DNA from 2 places in the Nocardioides sp. J9 genome. Region 1 is predicted to be linked to the other one. Evidence: riboswitches for the same ligand, from Rfam matches in the RefSeq annotation. Region 1 holds a riboswitch; the other holds the start of a gene.
What was found. Region 1 has a riboswitch for cobalamin ahead of L615_RS12860 (ABC transporter substrate-binding protein). Riboswitches for the same ligand answer to the same signal wherever they lie in the genome.
Positions count from the first base shown of each region.

Region 2: another riboswitch for cobalamin. It lies ahead of L615_RS11520 (hypothetical protein); the one in region 1 lies ahead of L615_RS12860 (ABC transporter substrate-binding protein).

Region 1 is NZ_VLJQ01000077.1:105,422-115,966, forward strand. Features, by position in the region: gene L615_RS12850 (ABC transporter ATP-binding protein) at 1-546, opposite strand, end outside; gene L615_RS12855 (iron ABC transporter permease) at 543-1,580, opposite strand; gene L615_RS12860 (ABC transporter substrate-binding protein) at 1,583-2,581, opposite strand; cobalamin riboswitch at 2,607-2,795, opposite strand; cobalamin riboswitch at 2,860-2,925, shown strand; gene L615_RS12865 (CbtB-domain containing protein) at 2,980-3,213, shown strand; gene L615_RS12870 (CbtA family protein) at 3,362-4,183, shown strand; gene L615_RS12875 (cobalt-precorrin-6A reductase) at 4,185-4,910, opposite strand; gene L615_RS12880 (cobyric acid synthase) at 4,907-6,403, opposite strand; gene cobF (precorrin-6A synthase (deacetylating)) at 6,400-7,152, opposite strand; gene cobN (cobaltochelatase subunit CobN) at 7,149-10,545, opposite strand, start outside.
Region 2 is NZ_VLJQ01000073.1:43-3,572, forward strand. Features, by position in the region: partial or broken gene L615_RS11515 (hypothetical protein) at 1-461, opposite strand, end outside; cobalamin riboswitch at 991-1,138, shown strand; gene L615_RS11520 (hypothetical protein) at 1,209-2,363, shown strand; gene L615_RS11525 (hypothetical protein) at 2,345-2,953, shown strand; gene L615_RS11530 (energy-coupling factor transporter transmembrane protein EcfT) at 2,950-3,530, shown strand, end outside.

The sequences.
Region 1 (10,545 bases):
ATCCAGATGGTTGGTCGGCTCGTCCAGGAGCAGGACCGCCGGCTGCTGGGCCAGGGTGCGGGCCAGGTGGGCGCGCTGGCGCTCACCGCCAGACAGCGTGGTCCACCCGCGGTCGGCAAGGTGCGTGAGCCCGACGAGGTCCATGACCGTGTCGACGACTTCGGCACCCGAGTCGCCGCGCGCGCCCAGCATCCGTCGGTGGGGGAGGCGACCCAGCGCGACCACCTGGCGCACGGTGAGGTCCGTGGTCGTGGTCGCATGCTGCTCGACCAGGGCGACGGTCTGGGCACGGCGGCGGTGCGACAACGAGCGGATCGCAACGTCTCCGACCAGGACGGTGCCGCGGTCGGGCTTCCGCAGGCCGGCGAGAACGTGCAGCAGGGTCGTCTTGCCGGACCCGTTGGGCCCCAGCAGTGCGGTGACCCGGCCGCCCCGGGCGAGGACGTCGACGTCGTCGAGCACGACGTCGACGCCGAGCCGGACGACGATTCCGCTCGCGCGCAGGTCGGGGGTCGATGAGTGCATGCACAGGTCGCGATGTGTCATGCGCGAGGCCTCCTTGCCATCAGCCAGACCAGGACGGGTGCGCCGAGCAAGGCGGTCAGCGCACCCACGGGGACTTCTTGACGGTCGACCAACGAGCGTGCGGCGGTGTCGGCCCACATCAGCAGGAGAGATCCGCCCGCTGCCGACGCGAGCAGGACGGCCCTGTGCCGGTTGCCCACCAGGGGGCGGACGAGGTGAGGAACCACCAACCCCACGAAGCCGATCACTCCGACGTAGGCAACCGTGGTCGCGGTCACCACGGCGGTGCCCACCATGAGCACCCAGCGCGTCGAGGTGACGGGCACGCCCAAGGACTGCGCGGACACCTCCCCGAAGGTGAAGGCGTCCAGCCGCTCGGCATAGGCGAAGAACCAGACCAACGCCACCAGCGCCGCGCCCAGCAGCACGAGGGTGCTGTCCCACCGGAGCCCCGCGAGCGAGCCGAGCGTCCAGCTCAGAACCCTGCGGGCGGCATCGCCCTCGCCGTGCATGATGACCACGACCGAGGTGTAAGCGCTGCACAGGTAGGCCACCGCGACGCCGGCCAGCACGGTGCGGTGCGGGCTCAGCCCCCGACCGCCGGCGGACGCGATCACCAGGACCACGGCGAGTGCGGCCAGCGCCCCGGCAAATGCGGCCACGGACACGGCCGCGCTGGCGACGAGCCCGCCTACTCCGATGCCCAGGACCATGATGGTCACCGCGCCCACCGTGGCGCCGCTCGAGACGCCGAGGAGGAAGGGGTCGGCCAGGTCGTTCCGCGTGAGGGACTGGAGGACGGCCCCGCACAGGGCGAGGACCGCCCCTGCCGCCATCGCCCCCATCACTCGTGGCAGCCTCAGCTGCCAGACGAGCTGGTCCTCCAGGACCGTGACCTCCCCGCCCGCCCCGAGCCGGCGCAGGAGAACGGCCAGGACGCGTGCCACGGGCACGTCCACCGATCCCAGGGAGAGCGCCACCGCAGCGCTGGCCACGAGTGCCGCCGCCGTGAGCGTCACCACGACGACTGCCCGGCCCGCTGCGAGGCGGGCCACACTCACGGCCGGAGGTCGAGATCCGCCAGCTGGCTGGCCACCGAGGCCGCGCCGTCGACCATGCGAACTCCGGGCGTGGCCTCGGAGTAGGCCACGGTCACGAACGCGCCCTTCTTCACGGCGGTGAGCTCGCTCAGCACGGGGTCCTTCTCCAGGTAGGCCCTCTTCTCCTCGGCCGACGACCAGCTGGCGTCCGCCAGGACGATGACGTCGGGGTCGGTTGCCAGAACGTCCTCCCAGCTGCCCTCGCCCCAACCCCGCTCGATGTCGTCGAACATGTTCTCGGCACCGACCGCGTCGAGGATCAGCTGTGGTCCGCTCTGGCCGCCGCCGACCAGCGGCGTCTTGTCACCTGAGTCGTACCACAGGGCAGTCAGGCCCTGACCGGGTGCAGCGTCGCGGATGCTCTCGAGCGTCTCCTTCTGCTCGGACACGAGCGCCTTCGAGGTGCCGGGCTCGCCGAGCAGTTCCGCGACGTCGTCCAGCTCCTGCCACACGGCGTCGAAGGTCGGGGCCGGGCGCTGGCTCTCGTCCGGGCAGCCGAAGGGGGACAGGTACGACTGGGTTCCCGAGCCAGCCAGGACGGTGCGGTCACCCGCCACGCCCTTGTCGAAGGCGGAGGCGTACGACGCGTACACCAGGTCGGGTTCTGCCTCCAGGAGAGCCTCGTTCGTGGGGTACTCCGCGGCCAGCACCGGTACCTGCTCGTACTCCTGGGCCCACCGGTCCGAGATCGCGTCGTCGAGGTAGGCGGTGCCGGCGAGGCGGTCACCCAGCCCGAGGGCGAGCACCACCTCGGTGGCGCCCTGGTTCAGAGTCACCACACGCTCGGGCGTGGACGCCACGACGACCTCGTGGTCGCAGTTGACCAGCTCGACAGGGAAGCGGTCGCCGCTCTCAGCGGTCGCCGTCTCCTTCTCTGGCGCGCCGGCGCAACCGGCGAGGAGCAGGACGGCGCCTGCGGCGAGTGACAGTCCGGGCATGGCGGCACGGCGAATCATGGGATCTTTCTCCAAGGACCTCGTTGGATACGAAACGCGCCGTGGCCGGTCTCCTGGCTCGCGCATCGCCGTCCTGCGACCGACCTTCCCAGGTGTGCACCCAGTGGTCCCGACACCGGAGTGTCGGTGAGGTCGCGGAACTCCGCGCTCACAGTGGCGAGGGCCGCGCCGGTCTTCCACCGGCTTCCCGTGCACCACGGCACCGGCACCGTACCAGTCCGTGGGTCGGCGTCCTCAGGGGGCGGCACGCCGCGTACGCTGGCCCCAGCGAATGCCATGGAAGCCGGTGAGAGTCCGGCACAGTCGCGCTGCTGTGACACCGTCCTCGGAGGGTGAAGTCAGACCCGGGCGTTCGTCCATCCCCACACCACCAGGGCGCAGAACCCTGAGGAGGAAACATGTCGCACGCTGTTGCCGCGCCGTTGTCCGGTGCCACCGCCATTCCCGCCGTCGAGATCCCGACGGTCGACCTTCGTGAGCTCGCCCCGTGGGCACTGTTCTTCGGCCTGCTGTCCGTGCTGGTCGTCTTCTTCGTCAGCATCGACCAGGGTGCGGTTTCACTCTTCGCCGGCACCGCCGTGCACGAGTGGGTCCACGACGGTCGTCACCTGCTTGGCTACCCCTGCCACTGACCCCTCGCTGGGTCAGCACAGCTGAGCTCCGACCGCCCTTGAGTGCGGTCTCCCTTCCCGACCCCTGCGCCGATCACGGCGCTGGGGCGTCGGGCGCGTCGTGCTGCGTGCACGGCTCATTCGACGACCACAGAAACAGGAATCACAAGTGAACGCACGTACTTTCCTGGTCCGCGGCCTGCTCGCGGGCCTCATCGCCGGCATCGTGGCCTTCGGCGTGGCCTTCACGGTCGGCGAGCCGCCGATCGACACCGCCATCGGCCTGGAGGAGGCCGCGGCAGCGGAGGTTCCGGCCGAGAGCGGCGCGGACGAGGTCCACACCCACGCCGAGGGCGACGGCGACCACACGCACGCCGCGGCTGCCACGGAGGAGGGGCACGCCCACTCGCACGGTGACGAGGAGGAGGGCGGCATCACCCGCACCACCCAGAAGACCTGGGGCCTGGCCACTGCGACGATCGCCATCGGCGTCGCCCTGGGCGGGATCATCGCCCTCATCGCCGCCGCCGTCGCTGGACGTCTGGGACGTCTGACGATCGTCGGCTCGACCGCACTGGTCACCGCACTCGGCTTCGTCGCCTACGCGCTGGTGCCCTTCCTGAAGTACCCGGCTGCTCCGCCGGCCGTGGGCAGCGGTGACACCATCGGGTCGCGCACCGCGTACTACTTCGCCTTCGCGCTGATCTCCATCGTCGCGATGGTCGCAACGGTGTTTCTGGGCCGCTGGCTCGCCGCCGCACGTGGCGCGTGGACCGGTGTCGTCGTGGCCGGGGTCGCCTACGTCATCGTGGTCGCCGTCGCGGCACTCGCCATGCCGACGGTCAACGAGCTCGGTGCCTTCCCCGCCGACGTGCTGTGGGAGTTCCGGATCTCCTCGGTCCTCACCCTGGCCGCGCTCTGGGGCGCCCTGGGCGTGGCCCTGACGTGGCTGCTCGGGCGGGTCGACACCACCGCGAAGGCGGTCGTCTGAGTCAGCGGTGCGACAGCACCCACTCGAGAGCCGGGCCCACCGCGTGCACGACCTGCGCGCGGGGGTCCGGCTCCGGCCGTTCCACGACGACCACAGGGACACCGAGCTGCGCAGCGGCCTGCATCTTGGGCCAGGTGTACGTCCCGCCGGAGTCCTTGGTGACCAGGACGTCGCTGCCGTGGTCGGCCATGACCGCGAGGTCGCCCTCGAGCGTGTACGGCCCGCGGCTGGTGAGCAGCCGCCACCGCGCAGGGAGGTCGACGTCGGGGGCGTCCACGACACGGGCCAGGACCGGAGCCTCGCGCAGCTCGGGCACGAAGCGGGCGAGCTCCTGCCGTCCGACGGCCAGGAAGGGACGTTGCCCCAGTGTTGCCGCCACCTGCGCTGCTTCGGCGTGTGTGCGCACGTACCGCCAGGCCGGATCCGGCTCCCAGCCGGGACGCTCGAAGCGCAGCAGCGGTACCTGCTCGGCCGCGCAGGCCTCGACGGCGTTGGCGCTCATGCCACGGGCGAACGGGTGGGTGGCGTCCACGACCAGGTCGTAGTCGGCCAGCGCGGTCCGCAAGCCCGCGACGCCGCCGAAACCGCCGATGCGGACCGGTCCCACCGGTAGGCGCGGACGTGCCACGCGCCCGGCGAGCGACGAGGTGACGTCCACCCGGGCCTCCACCAGGAGCTGGGCCAGGTCGCGCGCCTCCGCAGTGCCTCCGAGCAGCAGGACCCTCATCGTGCACCTTCCTGTGGGAGAGCGGGGACGGTGAGCACCGGCAGCGAAGCAGGCGCTCCGTCACGGGCCAGCGCCAGCAGCATCTCGACGTCGAGGTGCTCCTCGACGAGGTCGGCGAGGAGCTCCATCCGGCGCTCCCGTGCGGCCGGGAAGCTGGCGCCGGAGGGGGCCAGGGCGGCGACCTCGGCGAGGAAGGCGGCCCGGAAGGCGTCCCCCTCCAGGCTGCCGTGCCACATCGTGCCGAACACCTGACCGGAGCGGGCCCCGCCGAGGAACTCCTCAGCGCCTGCGTCGCGGCTGATCCGCCCGTGGTGGATCTCGTAGCCGGTCGTGGCCGCCCCGAGCGCCTCGCCGACGGGCAGGCGCAGCGCCTTCTCCACGGCGAACGTGGTGGTCACGGGGAGCAGGCCCAGCCCCTCGGCGTGCGCGCCGACGGCCCCCTCGACGCCGTTGGGGTCGCTGACCGTGCGGCCGAGCATCTGGAAGCCGCCGCAGATGCCGAGCACCGGACGACCCGCCGCGGCGTGGGCCTTGATCGCGGCGTCGAGCCCGCGCGAGCGCAGCCACGCGAGGTCGGCGAGCGTGGCGCGCGTACCCGGCAGCACCACGAGGTGGGCGTCGGCGAGGTCGCGCGGGTCGGAGACGAAGACGACGTCGAGGTCCGGCTCCAGGCCCAGGGCGTCGACGTCGGTGAAGTTGCTGATCCGGGGGAGTCGTACGACCGCGACCCGCACGCGGGCGCCGTCCCTGCTGCGGCGGCCCTCGAGGTCGAGGGCGTCCTCGGAGTCGAGCCACAGGTCCGGGTGCCAGGGCAGGACGCCGTGCACCGGGCGCCCGGTCAGCCGCTCCAGCCGGTCCAGGCCCGGGCGCAGCAGCCCCAGGTCACCGCGGAACTTGTTGACCACGAACCCGGCGAGCAGCGCCTGGTCGGCAGGTTCGAGAAGCGCGAGGGTGCCGAACATCGAGGCGAAGAGCCCGCCCCGGTCGATGTCGCCCACCAGCACGACCGGGAGGTCGGCGTGACGGGCCAGGCCCATGTTGACGAAGTCGCTGGACCGCAGGTTGATCTCCGCCGGGCTGCCCGCGCCCTCGGCCACCACGACCTCGAACCGGCCCGCAAGGTCGTCGTACGCGGCGTGCGCCGCCCGCGCGAGGTGACGTCGACCGGTGGCGAAGTCGGTCGCGGAGACCTCCCCGGCCGGGTGTCCCATCACCACGACGTGGCTGCGTCGGTCGGAACCGGGCTTGAGCAGCACCGGGTTCATGGCGGGCTCCGGGGTGACCCGGGCCGCCAACGCCTGGACCCACTGCGCCCGGCCGATCTCCGCGGTGCCACCGGCAGGGTCCTGGCAGACCATGGAGTTGTTGGACATGTTCTGCGCCTTGTACGGCGCCACCCGGACCCCGCGGCGCGCGAAGGCCCGGCACAGCCCGGTGGTCACCACCGACTTGCCGGCGTCCGAGGTGGTCCCGGCTACCAACAGCCCGCTCATGCGGGGCCCTCCGGGGCGCGGAGCAGGTACACGTCCATCACCCAACCGGCGAGCTCTCGGGCTCGGGCGCGGGCCTCGCGCACCTGCGGCAGGACGTGGCGGACCGTGCCGGCCACCAGCTGTTCGCCGTCCGAGCCGAGATTGGCGCCCCACCAGATTTGCCAGCCGGGGAGCTCCTCGAGCTGGTCGAGGCTGGCCTCGGAGCCAAGCATGACCAGCACGTTGCGCTGGCCCGCAGCGACGGTGTCGCGCAGGCGACGGGCGGTGGTGACGTGCACTGGCGTGCCGACCGGGTGCAGCACGATGCGGTGCCGGGCGGCCAGCAGCTGGGGAGCGCTGATGCCGGGCACGACGTCCCAGGTGAGACCGGCCAGGCGGGGATCGGCCGCCATGCCCTCGACCACGCGCAAGGTCGAGTCGTACAGCGACGGGTCACCCCACACCAGGAAGGTCGCCCGCCCACCCCGCTCGGCCACCGCGTCGGCGAAGGCCGCCACCCGGGCGGCGTGCCAGTCGCGCACTGCGGCGGGGTAGTCGCTTGGGTCGTCCCGGTCACGCTGCGGGTCGGGCACCTGGACCAGCTCGACCTCGAACTCCTCGCAGATCGCGCGGCGCACCTGCAGCAGCTCGTCGTCCTCGTGCTTGCGCACGGCGAGCACGTAGTCGGTGTCCAGCAGGGCGCGGACGGCGTCCCGGGTCAGGTGGGCGGGACCCGTGCCGAAGCCGACAACGTGCAGGTGGGCACTCACGCCTCGTCCTCCAGGTCCCCCTCGACCTCGAGGTACACCTTCTGCAGCTGCGACAGCGTCTCCGGGTCGGGCTCCGCCCACAGGCCACGCTCGGCGGCCTCGTGCAGCCGCTCGACGATGCCGCGCAGGGCCCACGGGTTCGAGGTACGCAGGAACGCTTGGTTGGTCTCGTCCAGCACGTATGAACTGGCGAGCGACTCGTACATCCAGTCGTGGACGACCCCGGCGGTGGCGTCGAACCCGAACAGGTAGTCGACGGTGGCTGCGAGCTCGAATGCGCCCTTGTAGCCGTGGCGCTGCATCGCCCCGATCCAGCGGGGGTTGACCACGCGAGCCCGGAAGACCCGGTTCGTCTCCTCCTGCAGCGAGCGCGTCCGGACGGCGTCGGGGGAGGTGGAGTCGCCGACGTAGGCCTTCGGGTCGGAGCCGGTGAGGGCGCGCACGGTGGCCACCATGCCGCCGTGGTACTGGAAGTAGTCGTCGGAGTCCGCGATGTCGTGCTCAGCGCTGTCGACGTTCTTCGCAGCCACCTTGATCCGTCGGTACGCGGTGCGCATGTCCTCGGCCGCGGCGATTCCGTCCAGGCCTCGGCCGTATGCGAAACCGCCCCACGCGGTGTACACCTCGGCCAGGTCGTTGTCGTCGCGCCACGAGCCCGACTCGACCACCTGGAGGATGCCCGCACCGTAGGAGCCGGGCTTGGAGCCGAAGATGCGAGTCGTGGCCCGGCGCTCGTCCCCGTGCTCAGCCAGGTCGGCCCGGCTGTGGGCGCGGACGAAGTTCATCTCGTCCGGCTCGTCCAGGGCGGCGACCAGCTGCACCGCGTCGTCCAGCATCGACACCACGTGCGGGAAGGCGTCGCGGAAGAAGCCCGAGATGCGGACGGTGACGTCGATGCGCGGACGGCCGAGCTCGGCCAGGTCGATCACCTGCAGGTTGTTCACCCGGCGGGACATGTCGTCCCACTCGGGCCGTACACCGAGCAGCGCGAGCACCTCGGCCACGTCGTCACCGGAGGTGCGCATCGCGCTGGTGCCCCACACCGACAGGCCGACGGAGCTCGGGTACTCGCCGGTCTCGTCCAGGTAGCGCTGCACGAGGGACTCGGCCATCGCCTGACCGGTCTGCCAGGCCAGGCGCGAGGGGATGGCGCGGGGATCGACGGTGTAGAAGTTGCGGCCGGTCGGCAGCACGTTGACCAGGCCGCGCAGCGGCGAGCCGGACGGGCCGGCGGGCACGTAGCCGCCCTCGAGGGCGTGCAGCAGCACGTCGATCTCATCGGTCGTGCTGGCCAGGCGCGGCACCACCTCGGTGGCGGCGAAGCTCAGCGCGGCCCGCACGTCGGCGTCCTCGTGGAGCTGGGGCACCACTGTGGGGTCCCAGTTCGCTGCGGCCAAGGCCTCCACGAGACCCCGTGCCTCGGCCTCGAAGGCGTCCACCTGCGCGGTCGAGGCGCCGTCGGAGAGGCCGAGTGCTGCCCGGAGCCCGGGGACGGCGTTGCCGACCCCGCCCCAGACCTGCGAGGCGCGCAGCACCGCGAGGACCAGGTTCACCAGGGCCTCGTCGGAGGGTGCCTGACCCAGGACGTGGAGTCCGTCGCGGATCTGGACGTCCTTGATCTCGCACAACCAGCCGTCGACGTGCAGCAGGAAGTCGTCGAACTCCTCGTCGCCGGGGCGCTCGTCGAGACCGAGGTCCCGGTGCATCTCGGCGGCCTTCATCAGCTGCCAGATCTCCCCGCGGATCGCGGGCAGCTTGGCCGGGTCCATCGCGGCGATGTTGCCGTACTCGTCCAGCAGCTGCTCCAGGCGGGCGATGTCGCCGTACGTCTCGGCGCGCGCCATCGGCGGGATCAGGTGGTCGACGATGGTGGCGTGGGCGCGTCGCTTCGCCTGTGCGCCCTCGCCGGGGTCATTGACGAGGAACGGGTAGAAGAGGGGCAGGTTGCCCAGCACCGCGTCGGTGCCGCACTCGGCGGAGAGCGCCGCGTTCTTGCCCGGCAGCCACTCCAGGGAACCGTGCTTGCCGACGTGCACGACGGCGTGCGCGCCGAAGCCGCCGGACTCCGGGGACTCCTCCAACCAGCGGTAGGCCGCCATGTAATGGTGGGTCGGGGCGAGGTCGGGGTCGTGGTAGATCGCCACGGGGTTCTCGCCGAAGCCGCGGGGCGGCTGGATCATGATGACCACGTTGCCGGCGACGAGCGTCGCGATCACGATCTCACCGGCGTCGTTGACGAAGAGGGAACCAGGAGCCTCCCCCCACGCCTCGGACATGGAGTCGCGCAGGGCCTGCGGCAGGTGGGCGGTCCAGCGTCGGTACTGCTCGGCGGGGATCCGGACGTGCGCGTCGCTGAGCTGCCCGGACGTCAGCCACTCCTCGTCCTGCCCACCCGCGGCGATCATCGCGTGGATCAGGGCGTCACCCGCCTGTGTGTCGTCCTCGAGGTCGAGGCCTGGTACCGCGCCGGGGCCGCCCAGGTCGTACCCGGCGTCTCGGAGTCGTCGGAGCAGGCGGATCGTGGAGACCGGGGTGTCCAGTCCGACGGCGTTGCCGATACGGGAGTGCTTGGTCGGGTACGCCGACAGGACGAGTGCGACCTTCTTCTCTGCGTTCGGGACGTGACGCAGTCGCGCGTGGTTGACCGCGATGGCGGCCACGCGGGCGCAACGCTCGGGGTCGGCGACGTAACGGGGGAGACCTTCGTCATCGATCTCCTTGAAGGAGAACGGTGCGGTGATGATGCGCCCGTCGAACTCCGGAATGGCGATCTGGTTCGCGGAGTCGAGCGGCGTGACGCCGTCGTCGTTGGCTTCCCACTCCTCACGGCTGCTGGTCAGGCACAGTCCCTGGAGGACGGGGATGTCGAGGGCGGCGATGCGCTCGACGTCCCAGGTTTCGTCGTCGCCGCCGGCACTGACCGAGGCCGGGACGCTGCCGCCGGCGGCCAGGACGGTCACCACGACGGCATCGAGCTGGCCGAGAGCTTCGAAGAGCTCGTCGGGCGCACTGCGCAGCGAGCCGGCGAAGATGGGTACGCCCACGGCCTGACCGGTGGCGTCGACGGCGTCCGCCAGGGCGTGCGCGAAGGCGGTGTTCCCGCTGGCCTGGTGGGCGCGGTAGTAGAGGATGCCGACCTTCGGCAGTGAGGGGTCGGAGGGTGCGCCTCGCTCGGCGAAGCCCCATGACGGCACGACCGCCGGGGGCTCGAAGCCCTCACCGGTGAGCAGGACGGTGTCGGAGAGGAACGCGTGCATCTGGGCCAAGTTGGCCGGCCCGCCCTCGGCCAGGTAGCGGTGCGCCTCGGTCGCGACGCCGATCGGGACGGTGCTGAGCTCCATCAGCTCGGCGCTGGGCTGCTGCTCACCGCCGAGGACCACCAACGGTGTGCCG
Region 2 (3,530 bases), on a different contig from region 1:
ACCGACTCCACGGCGATCGCGAGCTGGTGGTCCACCCAGGCTGCTGCCCGTTGGGTGAGGGGGTGGGTGAGCTCGGCGATCCGCAGCGCCCGCCAGGGGGCGAGGTTGCCGTCGAGGACCGCGGTGTAGAGCTCGGGGAGTCGCCAGGCGCACTCGAGGATCTTGCCGACGTAGAGCCGACCACCGTCGGGTGTGCGGCCCAGCACGGCGATGAGCTCCATCAGCGCGAACTCCGACACCAGGGGTGTGCCGGGGCCGGCGATGGGGATGCCGGTGTCGAGGAAGCCGTCCCGGACCGTGGCTGCTTCGTCGGGCTGGTCGACGGTGTTGGCGTGGGCCCATGCCACGATGTGCTTCCACTCGCGGATCTCGAGGTGGGCTCGGGCCTCGGCATCGTCGGCGATCCACGACAGCAGCGATGCTGTCGAGACCTTCGACGAAGGGCTGGTTCCGAGCTCCATGACGGGATTCTTCCGGAGACCACCGACACTTTGATTCGCCGGAAACCCGCCTGTGGACTGGGGATTCTCCAAGGATCTACGATCCACAGCCCGCCTTCAAGGCCGGTGGTTTCGAGGCTCCTCGCTGGCGCTCGTCGCACCTCAACCACCGGGAGACCGGCGCCCAGAAAGACCAGCCCACGACCGCCTACGCGACCGCGAGCCGAAAGGCGGACCCGACCACCTCCCCAGCCCTCCTCGTCGCTGCCTTTCGGAGCTGTACCGGCTACGCGACCGAAGCCCGCCGACACCGACCGCTCCGCCTACGCGACCGCAGGCCGACAGGCGGCCCCGACCACCCGCCCAGCCTCCTCGTCGTTGCCTTTCGGAGCTGTAGCGGCCGCGCGACCGCTAGCCCACCGGGACCGACCCGCGCTCCTCCTGCGCAACCACTGGCCGACCACCGCAGCGAGCGCTACGCCGCACCCGGCGACCCCCTCCCAACGTGCGCCAGGCCACGGCCGCTGTCCACCAAGGCCTCGCCAAGGAGGCGGGAGGGCGAGGTCGCGGTACGCTTCGCGCAAGAACTCAATCACGTCCCTGGCGGGGGAAGCCGGTCCAAGTCCGGCGCTGACCCGCAACCGTAGGCCGCCCTCGGGTGGCAAGCCGGAGTACCTGCCACGGATGTCCTGACACCAACGCTGTCGTGGAAAGCAGCGGGATGTCACCACGTTGGTGCTCCCGCTCGTGCAGCGGGAAGGAACGAACATGCACCCCATCGCTCGCCGGGCGGCCTCCGCCACCGGAGCGCTCGCGCTCGTCGCCGGGCTCGGCCTCGCGGCCTGCTCGCAGGAGAACGACGGCAAGGCCGCGGACGAGGCGCCCGCGGGCGCGACGAACGGGTCCACGGAGCCGGGCGAGCCGACCGAGGCGGCGCTGGCCGGCGCGGCGTGGCTCGAGGGCGAGCTGCAGGGCGGCCTGCTGCACAACCGCGAGTTCGGGACCGACGACCACAGCACGACGGTCGACCTGGCCTACGCGCTGCGGGCGGTCGACCCGGAGAGCCCGGCGCTGACGACGATCACCGAGGCGCTGGCCGAGGGTGCGGAGGCCTACACCAGCCCGGGCAAGGACGTGTGGTCCGGCTCGACCGGCAAGCTCCTGTCGTTCGCCGTCGACCAGGGTGCCGACCCGCGCGACTTCGGCGGCCTCGACCTGGTCGCGCAGCTCGAGGAGCGTACGGCGGACGAAGGTCCCGCGACCGGCCGGATCAGCGACAAGAGCGAGTTCGGCGACTACGCCAACGGCTTCGGCCAGGCGTGGGCCGTGCGCGGCCTGACGCTCGCCGGGTCGGACGAGGCGGACGCCGCCCGCGGCTTCCTGCTCCAGCAGCAGTGCGACGGCGGCTTCTTCCGGCTCTACTTCCCCGAGGCAGACGCCGAGGAGCAGGCGTGCGCCGACGCGAAGCCGGAGCCCGCGGACACCACCGCACTGACCTACGTGCTGCTCCACGACCTCGCCGAGGACGACGAGGAGCTGGCCGCGGCGCTGGCCGAGGGCATCGACTACATCCTCAGCCAGCAGGCCGAGGACGGCTCGTTCTCCGGTGGCGACGGCCAGCTGGTCCCGAACGCCAACAGCACCGGGATGGCCGGGTGGGCCCTCCTCCTCGCCGGTGAGGACGAGGCGGCGGCGAAGGCCGCGGCCTGGGTCCGCGCGCACCAGCTCGGCGAGTGCGAGGGCAAGGTCGGCGCCGACGCCGGCGCGATCGCCTTCGACGACCTCACCCTGGCTGCGGCGGGCAAGCGCGGCCTGACCGCGAAGACCGAGTACCAGTGGCGCCTGGCCACCGCGCAGTCGGTGCCCGCCCTGCTCGCGCTCGACGAGGACGCCCCGGAGGCGCCGTGCCCGGCCGCCTCCTGAGCCTGCTCCTCGCAGCGCTCGCGCTCCCGTCCCTCGCCGCGGCACCCGCCGGTGCCGCGGCGGGGGGCGCGTGCGCGCCCACCGAGGTCACGGTCGTCGTCGACTTCGCCGAGCTCGGTGGTGGCAGCCGGACCGTGTGTGTCGAGGGCGGCGGCCCGGCGAGCCAGCTCTTCCACGACGCCGGCTTCCCGACCGAGGACTCCCCGGCACCGGGCATGAACGGCTTCGTGTGCCGGGTCGCGGGGAAGCCGGCGAACGGCCCGTGCACCAGGGGCGACGCGTACTGGAGCCTGTGGTGGTCGCCGCCGGGTGACGAGCCGGAGTGGTCCTACGCCAGCCTCGGCGTCACGTCGCTCGACCTCGACCCGGGCTCCTTCCTCGCCTTCGTCTGGCACGAGGGCGACGGCGACGTCACCCCGCCCGGGGAGACCGCCCCGGCGGAGAGCGCACCCACCGCAGCAGAGGTCGAGGCTGCGGCGGACAACGGCCGGGACGACGACGACGACGGCTTCCCGTGGCTGCTCCTCGCCGGTGGCGTGGTGGTCCTCGGCGCCGCCGCGGTCGTGCCGATCAGGCGGGCGCGGTCGTGAGGATCGCCCGCGACCTGCACCCCGTCGCCTGGTGGGCCTGGGCCCTCGGGCTCGCGGTCGGGACGTCGTTCACGACCAACCCGTTCCTGCTCGGCCTGCTGCTGGCCGGGATCACGCTGACGGTGCTGTCCTGCCGCTCCGACCAGCCGTGGGCCCGCTCCTTCCGGCTCTACGTGTGGCTGGGCGTCGTCGTGGTCGCCGTGCGCGTCCTGTTCCGCATCCTGCTCGGCGGCAACACCCCGGGCCACGTGCTGTTCAGCCTGCCGACGATCGCACTGCCCGACTGGGTGGCCGGCATCGACCTGCTCGGCCCGTTCACCCGCGAGGAGCTGCTCGCGTCGACCTACGAGGGCCTGCGCCTGGCCACCCTGCTCATCGCGGTCGGGGCCGCCAACGCACTGGCGAACCCGAAGCGGTTGATGAAGTCGCTGCCGCCGGCGCTCTACGAGATCGGCACGGCGATGACCGTGGCGATCAACATCCTGCCCCAGCTCGCGGACAGCGCTGCCCGCGTGCGTGCTGCCCAGCAGCTGCGCGGCGGCCCCGAGGGACGCTTCCACCGGGTCCGGGGCCTGCG